4 regions of the Streptomyces sp. NPDC005181 genome follow, and region 3 is predicted to be linked to each of the others. Evidence: riboswitches for the same ligand, from Rfam matches in the RefSeq annotation. Region 3 holds a riboswitch; each other region holds the start of a gene.
What was found. A riboswitch is a leader RNA that binds a small molecule or an ion and turns the genes downstream of it on or off. The one in region 3 is predicted to bind thiamine pyrophosphate.

Region 1 (4,416 bases), on a different contig from region 3:
CTATCAGTATCTGAAAAATCACTCCTTGTGATCTGCTATCGCGTGCACCACGATGGCGTCAATAGGGCCATGGGGGATCATTCCTGGCCAGATTCATCTACTGCGGGGTTGAACGATGCGCGAGTCGGTTCAAGCTGAGGTCATGATGAGTTTCCTCGTCTCCGAGGAGCTCTCATTCCGTATCCCGGTGGAGCTCCGGTACGAGGTATGCGATCCGTACGCGATCCGGATGACCTTCCATCTGCCCGGTGACGCCCCCGTCACCTGGGCTTTCGGTCGTGAGCTGCTGTTGGACGGCCTCAACAGCCCCAGCGGTGACGGAGATGTGCATATCAGCCCCACGGAGCCCGAGGGGCTGTCCGACGTACACATCCGGCTTCAGGTCGGCGCGGATCGCGCTCTCTTCAGGGCGGGTACCGCGCCACTCGTCGCGTTTCTCGACCGGACGGACAAGCTCGTCCCCCTCGGTCAGGAGTGCACGCTGAGTGACTTCGAGGGCAACCTCGAGGAGGCGCTCGGCCGGATCCTGGCCAAGGAGCAGAACGCCGGCTGAAATGGTTTGCGCAGACGGCCGCCGCGCGGTCGAACACGGTGTCTGCCGAACGGGTGATATGTGCTCCGCGCCAGCCCGGCCGCTGCCTTGGGTGTCAGTGCTTCGCTCTGCGACGCCGGCCCCGTCCGTTCCGTACGGGTGCCGAAGCTCCGGTCTCTGCGCCGTGCCCTGTGCGGTCCGCGGAGACGACCAGCGCCGCCAGCACCGTCGTCACCGGCACCGAGGCGACCAGTCCGATCGACCCGACCAGCGTTCGTACGATCTCCTCCGCCACCAGTTCGCTGTTGGCCACCGTGCCCACGCTGCTCTGCGCGATCGAGAACAGCAGCAGCAAGGGAAGCGCGGCGCCGGCGTAGGCGAGCACCAGCGTGTTGACCACTGAGGCGATGTGGTCGCGACCGATCCTGATACCTGCCCGGTACAGCTTTCGTGCGCCCATCGTCGGGTCGGCCTGGTGCAGCTCCCAGACCGCCGATGTCTGGGTGACCGTCACATCGTCGAGCACGCCGAGCGAGCCGATGATGACACCGGCCAGCAGCAGGCCGCTCATGTCGATGTGCGGGTACAGACCATGGATGAGGCCGGTGCTGTCGTCGGTGTTGCCGGTCAGGCTCGCCCAGTCGATGAAGCTCGAACCGAGCAGCCCGATCAGCAGCAGTGAGAGCAGCGTGCCGATGACCGCGACCGAGGTGCGGGCGGTCAGCCCGTGGCACATGTAGAGCGCGATCAGCATGATCGCGCTGGCGCCGATGACCGCGACCAGCAGCGGGTTCGAGCCCTGCAGGATCGCGGGGAGGATGAACAGGGTCAGCACGGCGAACGACACGGCGAGCGCGATCAGCGCCATCACCCCGCGCATCCTGCCCACCACGACCACCGCGAGAGCGAAGATCCCGGCCAGCAGAGCCATCGGGAACTTCCGGTCCACATCCGTCACGGAGTACTGAAGGTCATGGGGTGCGTCGGGGGCGTACGCGACGATCACGCCCTGCCCCTCGTGCAACTGCCGTGGCGCGTCGGGCTGGACGATCTCGACGAAGGTCCTGCCTTTGTCGTGGCCGGTCGTCACCTCGATCGTGGCCTTCTCGCACAGCCCCGGCTCCTGGCCGGGAGTGGCGTTCCCCGACGGCGTCGTGGTGGTGCCGGTGGCCGGCGTCTGTGCGGCGTTCACGTCCTTGCAGTCGACCTTGTCGACGTGTACCACCTTGGCCTGCTGGGTCTGTCGGTCGAAGCCGACGCCGGTGCGCTCGTGCGCGGGCGCACCGCCCGGCCAGAGCACCACCAGGCCGACGACGACGGCGGTGGCGAACGGGATCAGCACGGCCGCGATGACCTTGCGCAGATGCTTCGAGACCGGTGCGGCAGGTCCGTGGCTGTGCGAGTGACCGTGCTGATGGTCCTGGGGGCCGGAGTCACTTTGAGGGGACGTCACCGGGGGATCATCGCAAGAAGAGGAGGGGTGCACTGTTCAGTACGCCTCGAAGGGCGCTAGCTTGGTGGCACCTTTGTACACGCGGGAGCTCGGAGCACCGGGCTGAGAGGGCGCTGATATCCGTACATCCGTACGGGACAGGCTGCGCCGACCGCCGAACCTGTTACCGGGTAATGCCGGCGTAGGGAGTAGGTCTCATGACCACATCGGACGCACGCACGCCTGCCTCGAACCAGAGCGACGAGGCCGGAAAGCCCATCGGCTGGCACAAGGGATACGTCCAGGGCTCGCGCCCGGACCTCCGGGTGCCGGTCCGGCAGGTGCACCTCACCAACGGCAAGGACGTGACGCTGTACGACACGTCCGGGCCGTACACGGATCCCGCCACCGACACCGACGTCCGCCGCGGCCTCGAGCCGCTGCGGGAGAACTGGATCATCGCCCGCGGCGACACCGGGGAGTACGCGGGCCGCCCGGTCCGCCCCGAGGACGACGGGCTCAAGCACACCTCGCCGCGCGGCGGACTGCGCAACCTCGACGCGGTCTTTCCCGGCCGCCCGCGCCAACCGCGCCGCAGCCGCGACGGGCAGCCGGTGACCCAGCTCGCGTACGCCCGCCGGGGCGAGATCACCCCGGAGATGGAGTACGTGGCGATCCGGGAGAACGTCGAACCCGAGGTCGTACGCGAGGAGATCGCCGCCGGCCGGGCGGTCCTGCCGGCCAACGTCAACCACCCGGAGATCGAGCCGATGGTCATCGGCAAGCGGTTCCTGGTGAAGGTCAACGCGAACATCGGCAACTCCGCAGTCACTTCCTCCATCGAGGAGGAGGTCGAGAAGATGACGTGGGCGACGCGGTGGGGCGCCGACACGGTCATGGATCTCTCCACCGGCCGCAACATTCACACCACCCGTGAGTGGGTTCTGCGCAACTCCCCGGTGCCCATCGGCACCGTTCCGCTCTACCAGGCCCTCGAAAAGGTCGACGGCAGGGCCGAGGAACTGACCTGGGAGATCTACAAGGACACCGTCATCGAGCAGGCCGAGCAGGGCGTCGACTACATGACGGTCCACGCCGGCGTGCGCCTCCCGTACGTCCCGCTCACCGCCCGTCGCAAGACCGGCATCGTCTCCCGCGGCGGCTCGATCATGGCGGCCTGGTGCCTGGCGCACCACAAGGAGTCGTTCCTGTACGAGAACTTCGAGGAGCTCTGCCAGATCCTCGCGACATACGACGTGACGTACTCGCTGGGCGACGGGCTGCGTCCCGGCTCGATCGCCGACGCCAACGACGAGGCGCAGTTCGCCGAACTGCGCACGCTCGGCGAACTCAACACGATCGCCAAGCGGTTCGGCGTCCAGACGATGATCGAGGGCCCGGGCCATGTCCCGATGCACAAGATCAAGGAGAACATAGACCTCCAGCAGGAGATCTGCGAGGAGGCGCCGTTCTACACGCTCGGCCCGCTGACCACCGATGTCGCCCCGGCGTACGACCACATCACCTCGGGCATCGGCGCCGCGATGATCGCCTGGTGGGGGACGGCGATGCTCTGCTACGTCACGCCCAAGGAGCACCTGGGCCTGCCCAACCGGGACGACGTCAAGACGGGCGTCATCACCTACAAGATCGCGGCCCATGCGGCGGACCTCGCCAAGGGGCACGCGCGTGCGCAGGACTGGGACGACGCGCTGTCGGACGCGCGCTTCGAGTTCCGGTGGGAGGACCAGTTCAACCTCGCTCTGGACCCGGACACGGCGCGGGAGTTCCACGACGAGACGCTGCCGGCCGAGCCGGCGAAGACGGCCCATTTCTGCTCGATGTGCGGCCCGAAGTTCTGCTCGATGAAGATCTCCCAGGACATCCGTCGTGAGCACGGTGGTTCGCAGTCGGAGATCGAGGCGGGCATGGCGGAGAAGTCCAAGGAGTTCGCGGCGGCCGGCAACCGCGTCTATCTGCCGATCGCGGACTGAGTTATCGGGTGGAGCACTGTGCCGGGGCGCTGCCAGAACTGTCCCGGCGCAGTGCGCCTGGTGCGTGTATCGGTACGACGGTTGACGGCTCCGCCGCTCACGCTGAAGCGGCCGGGTCAGTCCAGCTCGTGCTCCGGGCCGCCGAAGTCCGGGCTGGTGAAGTCGGGGCTTGTGAACGACGGGCGGGGACCCGCCGCCGGGCCCTCGTCCGGGCCCGAGAAGTCCGGTCTGGAGTAGCCGATCTTCGGGATGCGGTTGGCCGAGCGGTGCGGTGTGCGTGAAGCGGGGCCGGCCGTGGGATCGGCGAGCGCGTCCCGCAGGAACGGCAGGATGCCCCGCTCCAGCAGCGCATGGCGCCAGGCCTCCCTGGCGCGCGCCACATCCTCCGGCAGCTCGTCCTCGGTCTCCTCGGCCGGCAGCGACGTCGAGCCGTTGCGCAGCGCCGTGGTGAGCAGCCC
Region 2 (4,416 bases), on a different contig from region 3:
CCAGCGCGCAGCCGCCCCCTGTCACCCGAGTCAACAGGGCATCCCCGTTGGCGATCCGGGCGCTGCGCACCCCGTCGGTGACGAAGTCCACAGGCCCGGAGACGGCGACCACACAGGCTGCTGTACGGGCCAGCCCCCGTGCTGATTCCTCGGCCGCCTCGACGCCGTCGGAGGAGTCCACGCCGCGGCCGCCGTCGCCCGATCCCGCGAGCGCGATGATCTCGGACGCGTTGCCCCGGATCACAGTCGGCCGGAGCTCCAGGAGCTCCCGTGCCAGCGCGGTGCGCACCGGCAGCGCGCCGACCGCCACCGGGTCGAGGACCCACGGCGTACCGGCCGAAGCCGCCGCACGCGCGGCCTCGACCATGGCGGAGCGCTGCTCCGCGTGCGGGGTGCCGAGATTGATCAGGACGCCGGAGGCGATCCGGGCGAACGGGCCGGCCTCCACCGGAATGTCGACCATGGCCGGTGAGGCGCCGAGCGCCAGCAGGACGTTGGCGGTGAAGCCCGTGACCACCGAGTTGGTCAGGCACTGAACCAGCGGGGAGTCCGCCCGCACGCGTGCGAGGGCTTGCGGGGCGAAGGCGGTGTGATCGGTGGATGTCGCGGGCATGAGATATCGCTCCGTGGGGTGGGAATGTCGTTCGGGCGCCGAGGGACGTCGGGGGTCCGGCGGCCGACGGCAGGTCAGTCCTGTGGACGGTGGCGCAGCCGCAGCGGCGCGTAGACGGCGAGCGCCACGAGGAACGCCACGTAGTACGAGAGGTCGGCGCCATGCAGGGCGGCCGCCACCGGGCCCACGTACAGGCTGGTGTCCATGAACGGCACAGCCGCGGCGAAGGCGACGGCGAATGCCGACAACGGGAGCCATCCGGACTGCGGGCGGGCGGTCTCGGCGGCGAGGTCCATCGCGGCGCCGCCCCGTGCCCGGGCCCGTGCGATCCAGTCGACGATGACGATCGCCACGAAACCGGGAATCCAGTAGCCGACGAACAGCAGCACGTTCTGGAAGCGGGCCGTGGTGTCGGCCGCGTGCATCCACAGCACCAGGGGGAAGCCGAGCACGGCGGCGAGGGCGGCGGCCACCGGGCGCGGAAGGCGCACACCGACGGTCTGCAGAGCCAGGGAACCGCTGTAGTCGTTCATGGCGTTGCTGCAGAGTGCCGCCAGCGCCACGGCGAGCAGCCCGAACGCGCCCAGCACCCCACCGCCCAGCAGCGTGTCCACACCTGCGGCGGTCTGGTCGGTCAGCACGGACGCGCCCAACAACCCGAGGGCCTGGACGGCCACGAAGGACACCACAAGGCCGAGCAGGGTGAAGCAGAACATGCGCGGGCGCGAGGTGGTGCGTGGCAGATAGCGGCTGAAGTCGCTGGCGTACGGAGCCCAGGACAGGGTCAGACTCAGCGCGATGGTGCTGGTCAGGACGAACGCGCCGGCCTGGTCGGCGCCGTGCGCGGTGCCGGTGCCGACCGGATGGACACCGTCGAGCAGCCGCCAGGCGATCAGCGCGAACGCGGCGGCGAGCACGAAGGTCATGACGATCTGGAGCCGGTGGATGGCCTCGTAGCCCAGAACGCCGAGGGCGCCTTGGGCCAGCATCATGGCCAGCACGCCGAGCCAGAACGGCCAGCCGCACAGCCGCGCGAGCGCGTCCCCGCCGAACAGCCCGATCAGCGCATCCCAGGCGACCGACGACAGCCACTGCAGAATGCCGGGTACCGTCACGGCCCGGCCGAAGGCGAGCCGGGCCAGCGGCAGTTGCCCGGCACCGGTCTGGCTCCCCCAGGTGCCCAGGTAGGCGGTGGGCACCGCGCCGAGCACGGTGCCCAGCACGACGGCGGCGAGCGCGGTGGCGAAGTCCAGGCCGAGGGCGATGCCGACGGTGCCGGTGAACACGCCGGTCATGGTCAGATTGGGAGCGAACCACACGGTGAACAGGCGCCCGGGACCGCCGTAGCGGTTGCTCTCGGGGACCGGCTCGATGCCGTGTGTCTCGACGCTGAGGTCGCCGGGGGCTGCTGGCATCCGCCCGTCGAAGACGGTCTGCCGGCTGTCGGCGGGCAGACCGCCGGAAACATGCGTCACAGGCATGGAAGACATCCCTCCGCCAGTACGAACTGGTTCAGGTTCGACGGGTGTGATCTCAGCCCTCGGGTAGGGCACCCCGTGTCCGGTACGACGGACAGACTAACCCGATCCCGTTGAACACCTGAACGAAGGACCGCGTGGCAACGCGCTCACGGCCGCGTTCCCCCCTCCGCGTGCCCCGTGCGATCCAGATGCCAGCGGTGTTCCACCTCGAAGCGGTGCAGCCCGGTGCGGCGTTCGACGATTACGTCGACGGTGGCGCGCTCCGTGTTGGTGCACGTGGCGGTCGCTCCGTCGGGGTCGGTGTAGGAGAGCGACACGCAGTCGGCCGGGTCCTGGGTCACATCGATCCGTACCCTGCGCCGCGCGGTGCCACCGCTGACCGACCAGTCGGGCAGCCCGATCCGTGCGCGCAGCAGTGGCGCGGTCAGCAACGGGTCGCGCGGCCAGTCGGTGCCGCCGATCCGCAGCTGAAGCATGGGCAGCGGTGGTAGCCACCGCATCGTGGGACGGCGGGCGACGGCGGCCACCACTTCCAGTACGTCCCCGTCGCCGAGGCCCGCATGGAGCCACGCCCATCGCTGGGCATTGCCGTGCCCGGCGATCCGGGCCACGCCTCCCACCGCGCCGGAGAGCGTGAACCGCCGCTCCCCGACGACGAGTTCCCCGTCGAAAAGGGCGTCGGGGGCAGGCACGATCTGGGCGGCGGGCAGCAGTTCACGCTGCCAGGACCAGCGCGGAAACGTGTAGAGGGGCTCTCCGCCCCCGGTGACCGTCAGGCGCCAGGTGATCGCGCCCGCGGTGCCTTCCAGAAGCCGGGGCGTTGCCCGCACCCCCGGCACCTCGAAGTACGCCTCGCCCTGAGGCGGTGGAGAGTCCGGGACCCCGAACCGCTCGGTGAACGGCGGTCCGTCCGGTGGGAAGACTGATATCCAGCCATGCGCCCGGGCCGGGCCGTCGTGCTTGGGTGCCACCACTTCGTGGTGGATCCACACGCCGGTACCGGTACGGGGATCGGTCAACGTCGCGTACCAGACTTCGAGCCGCCCTGGACGGCCGGTCATCCGCGGCGGGTAGAGCGAGTTCACGAGGGTTTCCTTTCACCGGGGCGCGGGGGCCCCGTACCGTGCGCGCACGCCTGCCTCGGCGGTGCTCTCCACGATGCCGGGACAGGCCCGTTCGGCCAGCGCCGCGATCGTCAGTGAGGGGTTGACACAGAGCGAGGTCGGCACTGCCGAGCCGTCGGTGACGAACAGGCCGGGATGGCCTCGCAGTTCGCCGCGTTCGTCGAGTGCCGAGGTGGCGGGGTCGTCACCCATCCGGCAGGAGGCGAGGGGGTGCGCGCTCACGGACCCGGCGGGGTTCTCGCTCCAGGGCCGCACCCGCGCAAGACCGTCGCGCTCCAGCACCGCGCGGGCCTCGGCATCCGCGGCGGCCCAGCCGCGCAGGGTGTTCGCTGTCGGCCGGTACGAGAGCGTGGACAGGCAGAGCGATGTGGCCACGCGCGTCGAGCTTCCGGTGGGCGGCGGCGGGCCGAAGACGCCCTCGTTGTCGTCCTCGGTCATGGCGAGCACGGAGAGCCACGACGGCCAGCGTGCCCGCATCTCCTTCTTGCGGACGCCGAACCAGCTCGTCGCCGGGGCGTCAGTGGCCTGGGCCAGCAGGTCGGTGATGCCGGGGAAGTAGATCTGCTGAAGGGAGAAACGGGTGAACTCCGCCGTTGCCGGGTCGAGCCGGTCGTACGACATGGAGCCGATGGGCTTCCCGATGGGGAAGCCCTGGTACGGGATGCCCGGGGCGCGCTCGAGACCGAGCAGGTCGCGCACCTTGCCTTCGTCGACGTCGGCGATGGACACGCGGTCGCCGTTGCCCGAGAAGTAGCGCCCGACGGCTTGCGGGACACCGCCGAGCAGGGGAGCCGAGCGCTGCAGCAGCACCGGGGTGGCCAGAGCGCCTGCGGCCAGCACCACGGTCTTGGCCTCGATCGTGCCCACGCCGACCGGCAGCCGGTAGTCGCCGGCATCGAGCTGCGTGTACGAGACGCGGTAGCGGTAACCGGGTGTGATGGCAGGCGCGATCGTCTGTGCCTCGTGGAGTGGGCGGATCTCGGCGCCGTGCGCCGTCGCAGCGGGGAGGTAGTTCAGCAGCATGGAGCGCTTGGCGTCGAAGTGACAGCCGCCCAGCATCCAATTGCAGTTGGTGCAGCGGGCCAGGTCGACGGCGACGGGCACAGGATTGCAGGTGCGGCCCGCACGGGCGCACGCCGCAGCGAACAGCCCTCCGGGGTAAGGGACTTGGTCCCAGCTCTGCTCGGCGACGGGCAGA
Region 3 (4,416 bases):
GGCCGCCCTGCCATTCCACCCATCGTGGATCGTCCAGCACGTCACCGGCGTCCGGCAGGCCCGCGCGGCGCAGGAACTCGATCACGTCGTCGTCGCTGTGGGCGAGGCCCGCGATCCGGGCGCGGATCGCCACCCGGCGTCCGCCTGTTCCGGCTGTGCGGTGGATGACGATGGGTGTTTCGCGCATGTCCTCAGGCTCCGGCAGTCCGCGGGTCACAGCACTCCAAGCTCTCTGTCCGGCCGGCAGTACGGGCAGGCCGTGATGCCGTCCTCCGTGAGCGCACGCAGGGCCTGCTCCCGGGTCATCGGCTTGGTTCTCTTGCCGCCCATGCCGCAGTCGCCTGTGTGGACGGCGTCGGCGTGGGCCGCGCGCGCAGCAGGGAGAGCTTCCAGTCGGGCGCCGGCGGCGGCAGGGTGCGTGCTGCCCGGGCGGCTGCGGCCTCCTTTTTCTCCAGCCCGGCGATCGTCCGATCGGTCCGGCCGAGCTGGTACGCCTGCCACTCGCGCACGATCCGCAGGCGATCCAGACGGGATAGATTTTCGGACACATATTCGATTCTAGGTCTCGGTGGACCGCTGTGCGCACCACCTCCCTGTCGTGGAATCGGTCACTGTCCCCCGGGACGGCTGGGCCGTCTCTGGGCCGTCACAGGCCGCCGACGTCGACTGATGACACCGACGACGACCGGGCGTGTGTGCTCCTCACCCCTTCTGAGCTGGCGAAGGCCTCTCCTGCCACGGCGTGTCTGCCACACTGGATGAACCATGCCTAAGCCCGGAGAACTCACTTTCGTCGCGCCCCGCGGAGCCAAGAAGCCGCCGCGGCACCTCGCCGACCTCACGCCCGCCGAGCGCAAGGAGGCCGTAGCCGCGATCGGCGAGAAGCCCTTCCGTGCGCAGCAGCTGTCGCAGCACTACTTCGCGCGGTACGCGCACGACCCGGCCGAGTGGACCAACATCCCGGCCGGTTCGCGGGACAAGCTCGCCGAGGCGATGTTCCCCGACCTGATGTCCGTGGTCCGGCACATCAGCTGCGACGACGACACCACCCGTAAGACGCTGTGGAAGCTGCATGACGGGACGCTGGTCGAGTCCGTCCTCATGCGCTACCCGGAGCGGGTGACGATGTGCATCTCGTCGCAGGCCGGATGCGGGATGAACTGCCCGTTCTGCGCGACGGGGCAGGCCGGTCTGGACCGCAATCTGTCGACCGCCGAGATCGTCCACCAGATCGTGGACGGCATGCGGGCACTGCGTGACGGAGAGGTGCCGGGCGGGCCCGCGCGGCTCTCCAACATCGTCTTCATGGGCATGGGCGAGCCCTTGGCCAACTACAAGCGGGTGGTCGGCGCGATCCGCCGGCTGACCGACCCCGAGCCGGACGGTCTCGGTCTCTCGCAGCGCGGGATCACCGTCTCCACCGTGGGCCTGGTGCCGGCCATGCTGCGCTTCGCCGACGAGGGCTTCAAGTGCCGGCTCGCGGTCTCGCTGCATGCGCCGGACGACGAGCTGCGGGACACGCTCGTGCCGGTGAATACGCGCTGGGAGGTGCGCGAGGTGCTCGACGCGGCATGGGAGTACGCGGAGAAGTCCGGCCGCCGGATCTCCATCGAGTACGCGATGATCCGCGACATCAACGACCAGGCCTGGCGTGGTGACCTGCTCGGACGGCTCCTCAAGAGCAGGCGCGTGCATGTCAATCTGATCCCGCTGAACCCGACGCCCGGCTCGAAGTGGACGGCCTCGCGGCCCGAGGACGAGAAGGCGTTCGTCGAGGCGATCGCTTCCCATGGGGTGCCCGTGACCGTGCGGGACACCCGCGGTCAGGAGATCGACGGGGCGTGTGGGCAGCTGGCGGCATCCGAGCGCTGAGGCCGAAACGGCCCGTGTAATCTGGGCCGAAATCAATTTCATATTCCGACAGGGGAGCGCCACAGCGCTGAGAGTGCGGCACCGGACAGGCTGGCCGCAGACCCTCTGAACCTCGCCCGGGTCATTCCGGGTAGGAAGTTCGGTCATCAACTCATGCTGTTGCGCCCTGCCCGCCTCCCGGTGGGCAGGGCAGCGTCTCTTCCTGGTCAAACCCAGGAGGAATCAACAATGAGCACCACCCGTACCACGCGCCGCACCAAGCAGCTTGCGGCAACGGCCGTCGCCGCCGCGCTCGGTGTCACGGCACTCGCCGGCTGCGGCAGTTCCGACGACTCGGCCTCCGGGGCCGGCGGCACGAAGGGCTCCGGGTCCAAGACCGTGACCCTGGTCAGCCATGACTCCTTCAACGCCTCCAAGGACGTACTGAAGGCGTTCACCGAGGAGACCGGCTACAACGTCAAGGTGCTCAAGAGCGGGGACGCCGGCGCCGCACTCAACCAGGAGATCCTGACCAAGGGCTCCCCGCGCGGCGATGTGTTCTTCGGCGTCGACAACACGCTGCTCTCCCGCGCCCTCGACAACGGCCTGTTCACGCCCTACGAGGCGAAGGGCAGCGACCGGGTCGCGACCGACACCCAGCTCGACGCGGCCAAGCACCGGGTCACCCCGATCGACACCGGCGACATCTGCATCAACTACGACAAGAAGTACTTCGCCGACAAGAAGCTCGCGCCGCCGACGACCTTCGACGATCTGGCGAAGCCCGCGTACAAGAACCTCCTCGTCACGGAGAACGCCGCGACCTCGTCGCCCGGGCTCGGCTTCCTGCTGGGCACCGTCGCCACCTACGGCGAGAGCGGCTACCAGGATTACTGGAAAAAACTGAAGAGCAACGGCGTCAAGGTCGTCGACGGCTGGGAGCAGGCGTACAACGAGGAGTTCTCCGGCTCCGCGGGCGGCAGGAAGGCCAAGGCCGACCGGCCGCTCGTCGTGTCGTACGCCTCCAGCCCGCCGGCCGAGGTGCTGTACGCGAAGCCGCAGCCGACCGAGGCCCCGACGGGGGTCGCGACCGGCACCTGCTTCCGCCAGATCGAGTTCGCGGGTCTGCTGAACGGCGCGAAGAACGAGGCGGGCGGCAAGGCCCTGCTGGACTTCCTGATCAGCAAGAAGTTCCAGGAGGACATGCCGCTCAACATGTTCGTGAGCCCGGTCACCGAGGACGCGAAGCTGCCGGAGATTTTCACGGAGTTCGGCGCGACGGTCGACAAGCCGACCACCGTGGCTCCCGACACCATCGCCAAGAACCGTGAGCAGTGGGTCCAGTCGTGGTCCTCGCTCGTAGTGAAGTAGCGAAGACGCCCGTAGCCGGACCGGGCGCGCGCGAGAAGGGTCCGCGCGCCCGGCCGGGGCGCGCGAGCGCCGCGCGCCCGCAGGCGTGGCGCGGTAGCGCGGTGCGGCTCGGCCTGATGGCCGTGCCCGTCGCGTTCTTCGCGCTGTTCTTCGCCTACCCCGTCGGCGCGATCGTCGGCCGCGGGCTGAAGGCCGAAGGCGTCTGGCAGTTCGGCCGGATCGGCGAGGTGCTGGCCCGGCCGGACATCCTCGACGTCCTCTGGTTCACCACCTGGCAGGCGCTCGCCTCGACCGCGCTGACTCTGCTGATCGCGCTGCCCGGCGCCTATGTCTTCGCCCGTTTCGACTTCCCCGGCAAACAGGTGCTGCGGGCGGTCGTCACCGTGCCGTTCGTCCTGCCGACCGTCGTCGTCGGGACGGCCTTTCTGGCGCTGCTGGGACGCGGCGGCTTCCTCGACGAACTGGCGGGCATACGGCTCGACACCACCGTGTGGGCGATCCTGCTGGCCCATGTCTTCTTCAACTACGCGGTGGTCGTACGGACCGTAGGCGGTCTGTGGTCGCAGCTCGACCCACGGCAGGAGGAGGCCGCCCGGGTGCTGGGCGCCGGACGGTTCGTGGCGTGGCGGCGGGTGACGCTGCCGGCCCTCGCGCCCGCCGTGGCCGCCGCAGCACTGATGGTCTTCCTCTTCACGTTCACCTCCTTCGGGGTCGTACAGATCCTCGGCGGTCCGGCGTACTCCACGCTGGAGGTGGAGATCTACCGGCAGACCGCCCAGCTGCTCGACCTCCCGACGGCCGCCGTGCTGACGATGGTGCAGTTCGCCGCCGTCGGCGCGATCCTGGCCGTACACGCGTGGACCGTGCGGCGCAGGGAGACGGCACTGAAGCTGGTCGACCCGGCGCAGACCGCCCGCAGGCCGCGCGGCGCCGAGCAGTGGGCGCTGCTCGGCGGGGTCCTGCTGACCGTGCTGGTGCTGATCCTGCTGCCGCTCGGTGTGCTGGTGGAGCGCTCGCTGAACGTGCCCGGCGGCCACGGCTTCGACTACTACCGCGCCCTGCAGTCCGCGGACGCCGGGGGCAGCACCTTCCTGGTCGCGCCGCTCGAAGCGATCTGGAACTCACTGCAGTACGCCCTGGTCGCGACCGTGATCGCGCTGGTCGTCGGCGGGCTCGCGTCGGCGGCGCTGACGA
Region 4 (4,416 bases), on a different contig from region 3:
GCTGGTACAGCGGTACGGCGTGATGCGGAGGTACGGGCCGGGCCGGGCCGTTCGGAACGGCCCGTACCCGTGCCCGTACCCCGCGTGCGGTTGTCCCGGTCAGACGGCGAGCGCCTGGGCGCGGCGCTTCACCTCCGTGCCGCGATTCTCGCTCAGCGCCTGCGCGGGGGTACCCGGCAGGGACGGGTCGGGGGTGAAGAGCCACTCCAGCATCTCTTCGTCGGTGTAGCCGTCGTCCCTCAGGAGCGTCAGGGTGCCGGAGAGGCCCTTGACCACCTTGTTGCCGTCGATGAAGGCAGCAGGCACCTGGAGCGTCCGGTTCTCACCACGTCGTACGGCGATCAGCTGGCCCTCCTTGACCAGCTGCCGCACGCGCGTCACCTCGACATCGAGCATTTCGGCGATGTCGGGAAGGTGGAGCCAGGCAGGGACGAGAGCATCGATCTTTGCGTCAATCTCGGTCACGGAGACAAGCGTGCCATCCCGGACCGACAGTCGGTACTCGGACCCGACCGGACGGGGGTCACCCCAGTGGCCGCAAGGGCTCCTGAAGTGCTGCGGGCGAGCCGCTACGGGGCATCGGCCCTGGCCGACTTCAGCGGTACGGCGGGGTCGGCCGCCCGCACCGGATCGAGCCGCGCCCCCGCCTCGATGAGTCTGCGCCCCTGGGCCAGGTCGCGCGGCCGGCCGACGGCGAGGACGGCGACCAGTGCGCCGTCCCGCAGCCAGCACACGGACCAGGCGGGTTCGGCCGGGTCGCCGCGCCAGAGCAGGGTGTCCGCGCCACCGTGATGGCCCGCGTACTGCACGAAGCGGTCGAACTGCTCGGACCAGAAGTACGGCACGGGGTCGTACGTCAGGGGGTGCGACGCCCTGTCCATGCCGGCGCCGATGATGTTGGCGGCGGCGGTCCGCGGCCCTTGGACGGCGTTGTCCCAGTGGTGGACGAGGAGCCGTGTGCCGTACCGCGCGGAGGGGAAGGACGCGCAGTCCCCGACCGCGTACACATCGGGCAGCGAGGTGCGCAGCGCTTCGTCGGCGGTCACCGATCCGTCCGGACCGAGGGCGATGCCGGAGCCGGCCAGCCAGTCGGTGGCGGGCCGGGCGCCGATCCCGACAACCACCGCTCCGGCGGCGAGCGTGCGGCCGTCGGCGAGGACCACGCTGCCGGGCTCGATGCGGGCCACCGGGGCGCCGGTCAGGAGTTCGGTGCCGCTCTGCGCGTACCAGCGGGCCATCGGGGCGGCGACCTCGGCGGGCAGGACACCCGCGAACGGCCGGTCGGCGGCCTCGACGACGGTGACCTCGCAGCCCGCGGCGCGGGCGGCGGTGGCGAATTCGGCGCCGATCCAGCCCGCGCCGACGACCACGACGGTGTGCTGCTGGTCGAGGACCGGCCGCAGCCGCGCGGCGTCGTCGAGGGTGCGCAGCAGATGGACGCCGGGCACCCCCTCGGAGCCGGGCAGCACCACCGGTTCGGCTCCGGAGGCGATGACCAGGACGTCGTACGGGACGGGGCCGGCCAGGGTGTCCAGTTCGTGCACGTCGGCCCGTACGCCGGTCACGTCTCGGCCCAGTTGCAGCTCGATGTCCAGCTCTTCGAAGTCGATGTCGAAGGCGGAGCCCTCGGCCGTGCCGAGCAGCACCGCCTTGGACAGCGGGGGGCGGTCGTACGGCTGGTGGGGTTCGGCGCCGATCAGGGTGACCGGGCCGGTGAAGCCCTGCTCCCGCAGGGCCACCGCGGTCTGCACGCCGGCCATGCCCGCACCGACGATGACGACGCGGCGCTCTGTCCGCCGGCCCGGCTGCTCTGTCTGCTGCTCGCTCACCTGTCCACCTTAAGCATTTGACGATCCGTCAGGTTGCAAGTTCCTCGACCACACTGGTCCCACTACCCTCCTGCGACTCCCACTCCCAGCGCTCCTCCAGCCGCACCCGGCCGTCCGCAAGACCGACGACGGTGGAGACGCAGTGCCCGGAGGAGGTCGTTCCGTCCCGCTTCAACTGGACGTACCGGAAGTCGAGTCGATCGCCGGTGCGGGTGCCGACGAGTTGGCCCCGGACCACATCCCCGCCCGCGTAATCGGCCCAGATCACCCCCTTCTCCTCGTGGTACGTGAAGCGGGTCCGGGTACCGACCTGACCCGGCGCCTGGTCGGCGACCGGCGAGAGGACGATTCCGTCGAGCGAACGGGCCACGGTGGCTGCTCCCTTACTGGGTCCGGGTGACGGGGTTTAGGGTGGCCAACGTAAAACACTCGCGGGAGCCCGGACGCACCGGGCTGAGAGGGAGGCTGGGCGGCCTCCGACCGTACGAACCTGATCCGGGTCATGCCGGCGAAGGGAGGGGCTGGACGCCCATGCATTCCTCCGGGAGCACCTCAGTAGACGGATCCGACGTCCTCGTCATCGGGGGCGGAATCATCGGTCTGGTGACCGCCTGGCGGGCGGCGCAGCGCGGCCTGCGCACCGCGGTCGTCGACCCCGAACCGGGCGGCGGGGCCGCCCAGGTCGCGGCCGGCATGCTCGCCGCCGTCACCGAACTCCACTACGGCGAGCAGCTGCTGCTCGGCCTCAATGTCGCCTCCGCCGCGCGCTACCCGGCCTTCGCGGCCGAGCTGGAGACGGCGAGCGGCCAGGACATCGGCTTCCGGGCCTGCGGCACCCTCGCGGTCGCCCTGGACTCCGACGACCGCGCCCATCTGCGGGAACTGCACGCGCTCCAGCACCGTTCGGGGCTGGAGTCGGAGTGGCTCACCGGCCGCGAGTGCCGCCGCCTGGAGCCGATGCTGGCGCCGGGTGTGCGCGGCGGTCTGCGGGTCGACGGCGACCACCAGGTCGACCCCCGTCGGCTGGCCGCTGCCCTGCTGACGGCCTGCGAGCGGGCGGGGGTGGTCTTCCACCGTGACTGGGCGGCACGCCTGGTGGTGGCACGGGACCGGGCCGCCGGGGCCGTGCTCGCAGCCGGTACGGAGCTCGCGGCGGACCAGATCGTGCTCGCCGCGGGCAGCCTCAGCGGGCGGCTCGCGGGACTGCCGGACGAGGTCGTGCCGCCCGTCCGGCCGGTGAAAGGGCAGGTGCTGCGGCTGACCGTGCCCGCCGCGTACGCGCCGTTCCTCACCCGGACCGTGCGGGCCGTGGTCCGCGGCAGCCATGTCTATCTCGTCCCGCGCAAGAACGGCGAGCTGGTCGTCGGCGCCACCAGCGAGGAAATGGGCTGGGACACCACGGTCACGGCGGGCGGGGTGTACGAGCTGCTGCGCGACGCCCACGAGCTGGTGCCCGGCATCACCGAACTGCCGCTCACCGAGACCCGGGCCGGCCTGCGCCCCGCGTCCCCCGACAACGCCCCGCTGCTCGGCCCCACCGCCCTGCCCGGTCTGCATCTCGCCACCGGCCACCACCGCAACGGGGTGCTGCTCACCCCCGTCACCGGTGACGCCATGGCCGAGCTGCTGACCACCGGCGAGCTGCCCGCCGTGGCCCACCCGTTCGCCCCCGGGCGGTTCGCGCCCGCCGCCGTACCGCCGCCCGCCGCGTCCCCCGACGCCGCCTCCGTACGTCAGGAGCAGCCCGCATGACCGACTTCGTCGCGCTCTCCGTGTCCGTGAACGGTGATCCCCGCTCGATCGCCGCCGGCACCACGCTGGAAGCCCTCGTCGCCACCCTCACCACGGCGCCCTCCGGCGTCGCGGCCGCCGTCAACGAGACCGTCGTCCCGCGCAGCCGGTGGTCCACCGCGACGCTCGCCGACGGCGACCGGATCGAAGTTCTCACCGCGGTCCAGGGAGGCTGACCATGTCCGACGATCTCTTCACCCTCGGCGACACCGTCTTCGGCTCCCGGCTGATCATGGGGACGGGCGGGGCACCCAGCCTCGACGTGCTGGAACGCTCACTGACCGCGTCCGGCACCGAGCTGACCACCGTCGCGATGCGCCGCCTCGATCCGACCGTGCAGGGTTCGGTGCTCTCCGTGCTGGAACGGCTCTCGATCCGCGTCCTGCCGAACACGGCGGGCTGCTTCACCGCGGGCGAGGCCGTACTGACCGCGCGGCTGGCCCGCGAGGCGCTGGGCGCCGACTGGATCAAGCTGGAGGTCGTGGCCGACGAGCGGACCCTGCTGCCCGACCCGATCGAGCTGCTGGACGCCGCGGAGACGCTGGTGGACGACGGCTTCACCGTCCTTCCGTACACCAATGACGACCCGGTGCTGGCCCGGAAGCTGGAGGACGTGGGATGTGCGGCGATCATGCCGCTCGGCTCCCCCATCGGCTCCGGTCTCGGCATCCGCAACCCGCACAACTTCCAGCTGATCGTCGAGCACGCCCGGGTACCGGTGATTCTCGACGCCGGCGCCGGGACCGCATCGGACGCGGCGCTCGCGATGGAGCTGGGGTGCGCGGCGGTGATGCTG

Region 1: it holds a riboswitch for thiamine pyrophosphate, as region 3 does, so the genes downstream of both, thiC (phosphomethylpyrimidine synthase ThiC) here and ABZV38_RS20805 (thiamine ABC transporter substrate-binding protein) in region 3, are expected to answer to the same signal.
Region 2: it holds a riboswitch for thiamine pyrophosphate, as region 3 does, so the genes downstream of both, ABZV38_RS34185 (cytosine permease) here and ABZV38_RS20805 (thiamine ABC transporter substrate-binding protein) in region 3, are expected to answer to the same signal.
Region 4: it holds a riboswitch for thiamine pyrophosphate, as region 3 does, so the genes downstream of both, thiO (glycine oxidase ThiO) here and ABZV38_RS20805 (thiamine ABC transporter substrate-binding protein) in region 3, are expected to answer to the same signal.

What each region holds. Positions count from the first base shown of each region.
Region 1 covers NZ_JBEXID010000012.1:25,135-29,550, forward strand. The annotation lists gene ABZV38_RS11135 (helix-turn-helix domain-containing protein) at 1-14, shown strand, start outside; gene ABZV38_RS11140 (SsgA family sporulation/cell division regulator) at 116-553, shown strand; gene ABZV38_RS11145 (YibE/F family protein) at 648-1,985, opposite strand; TPP riboswitch at 2,057-2,190, shown strand; gene thiC (phosphomethylpyrimidine synthase ThiC) at 2,183-3,958, shown strand; gene ABZV38_RS11155 (hypothetical protein) at 4,075-4,416, opposite strand, start outside.
Region 2 covers NZ_JBEXID010000096.1:18,497-22,912, reverse strand. The annotation lists gene thiM (hydroxyethylthiazole kinase) at 1-613, opposite strand, end outside; gene ABZV38_RS34185 (cytosine permease) at 688-2,094, opposite strand; TPP riboswitch at 2,086-2,180, opposite strand; gene ABZV38_RS34180 (hypothetical protein) at 2,241-3,179, opposite strand; gene ABZV38_RS34175 (GMC family oxidoreductase) at 3,192-4,416, opposite strand, start outside.
Region 3 covers NZ_JBEXID010000031.1:37,478-41,893, reverse strand. The annotation lists gene ABZV38_RS20825 (hypothetical protein) at 1-187, opposite strand, end outside; gene ABZV38_RS20820 (DUF6233 domain-containing protein) at 214-330, opposite strand; gene ABZV38_RS20815 (hypothetical protein) at 303-548, opposite strand; gene rlmN (23S rRNA (adenine(2503)-C(2))-methyltransferase RlmN) at 766-1,872, shown strand; TPP riboswitch at 1,913-2,027, shown strand; gene ABZV38_RS20805 (thiamine ABC transporter substrate-binding protein) at 2,101-3,222, shown strand; gene ABZV38_RS20800 (iron ABC transporter permease) at 3,339-4,416, shown strand, end outside.
Region 4 covers NZ_JBEXID010000007.1:154,993-159,408, forward strand. The annotation lists gene ABZV38_RS07605 (Rv2175c family DNA-binding protein) at 100-465, opposite strand; gene ABZV38_RS07610 (FAD-dependent oxidoreductase) at 570-1,829, opposite strand; gene ABZV38_RS07615 (hypothetical protein) at 1,858-2,199, opposite strand; TPP riboswitch at 2,251-2,363, shown strand; gene thiO (glycine oxidase ThiO) at 2,361-3,581, shown strand; gene thiS (sulfur carrier protein ThiS) at 3,578-3,796, shown strand; gene ABZV38_RS07630 (thiazole synthase) at 3,799-4,416, shown strand, end outside.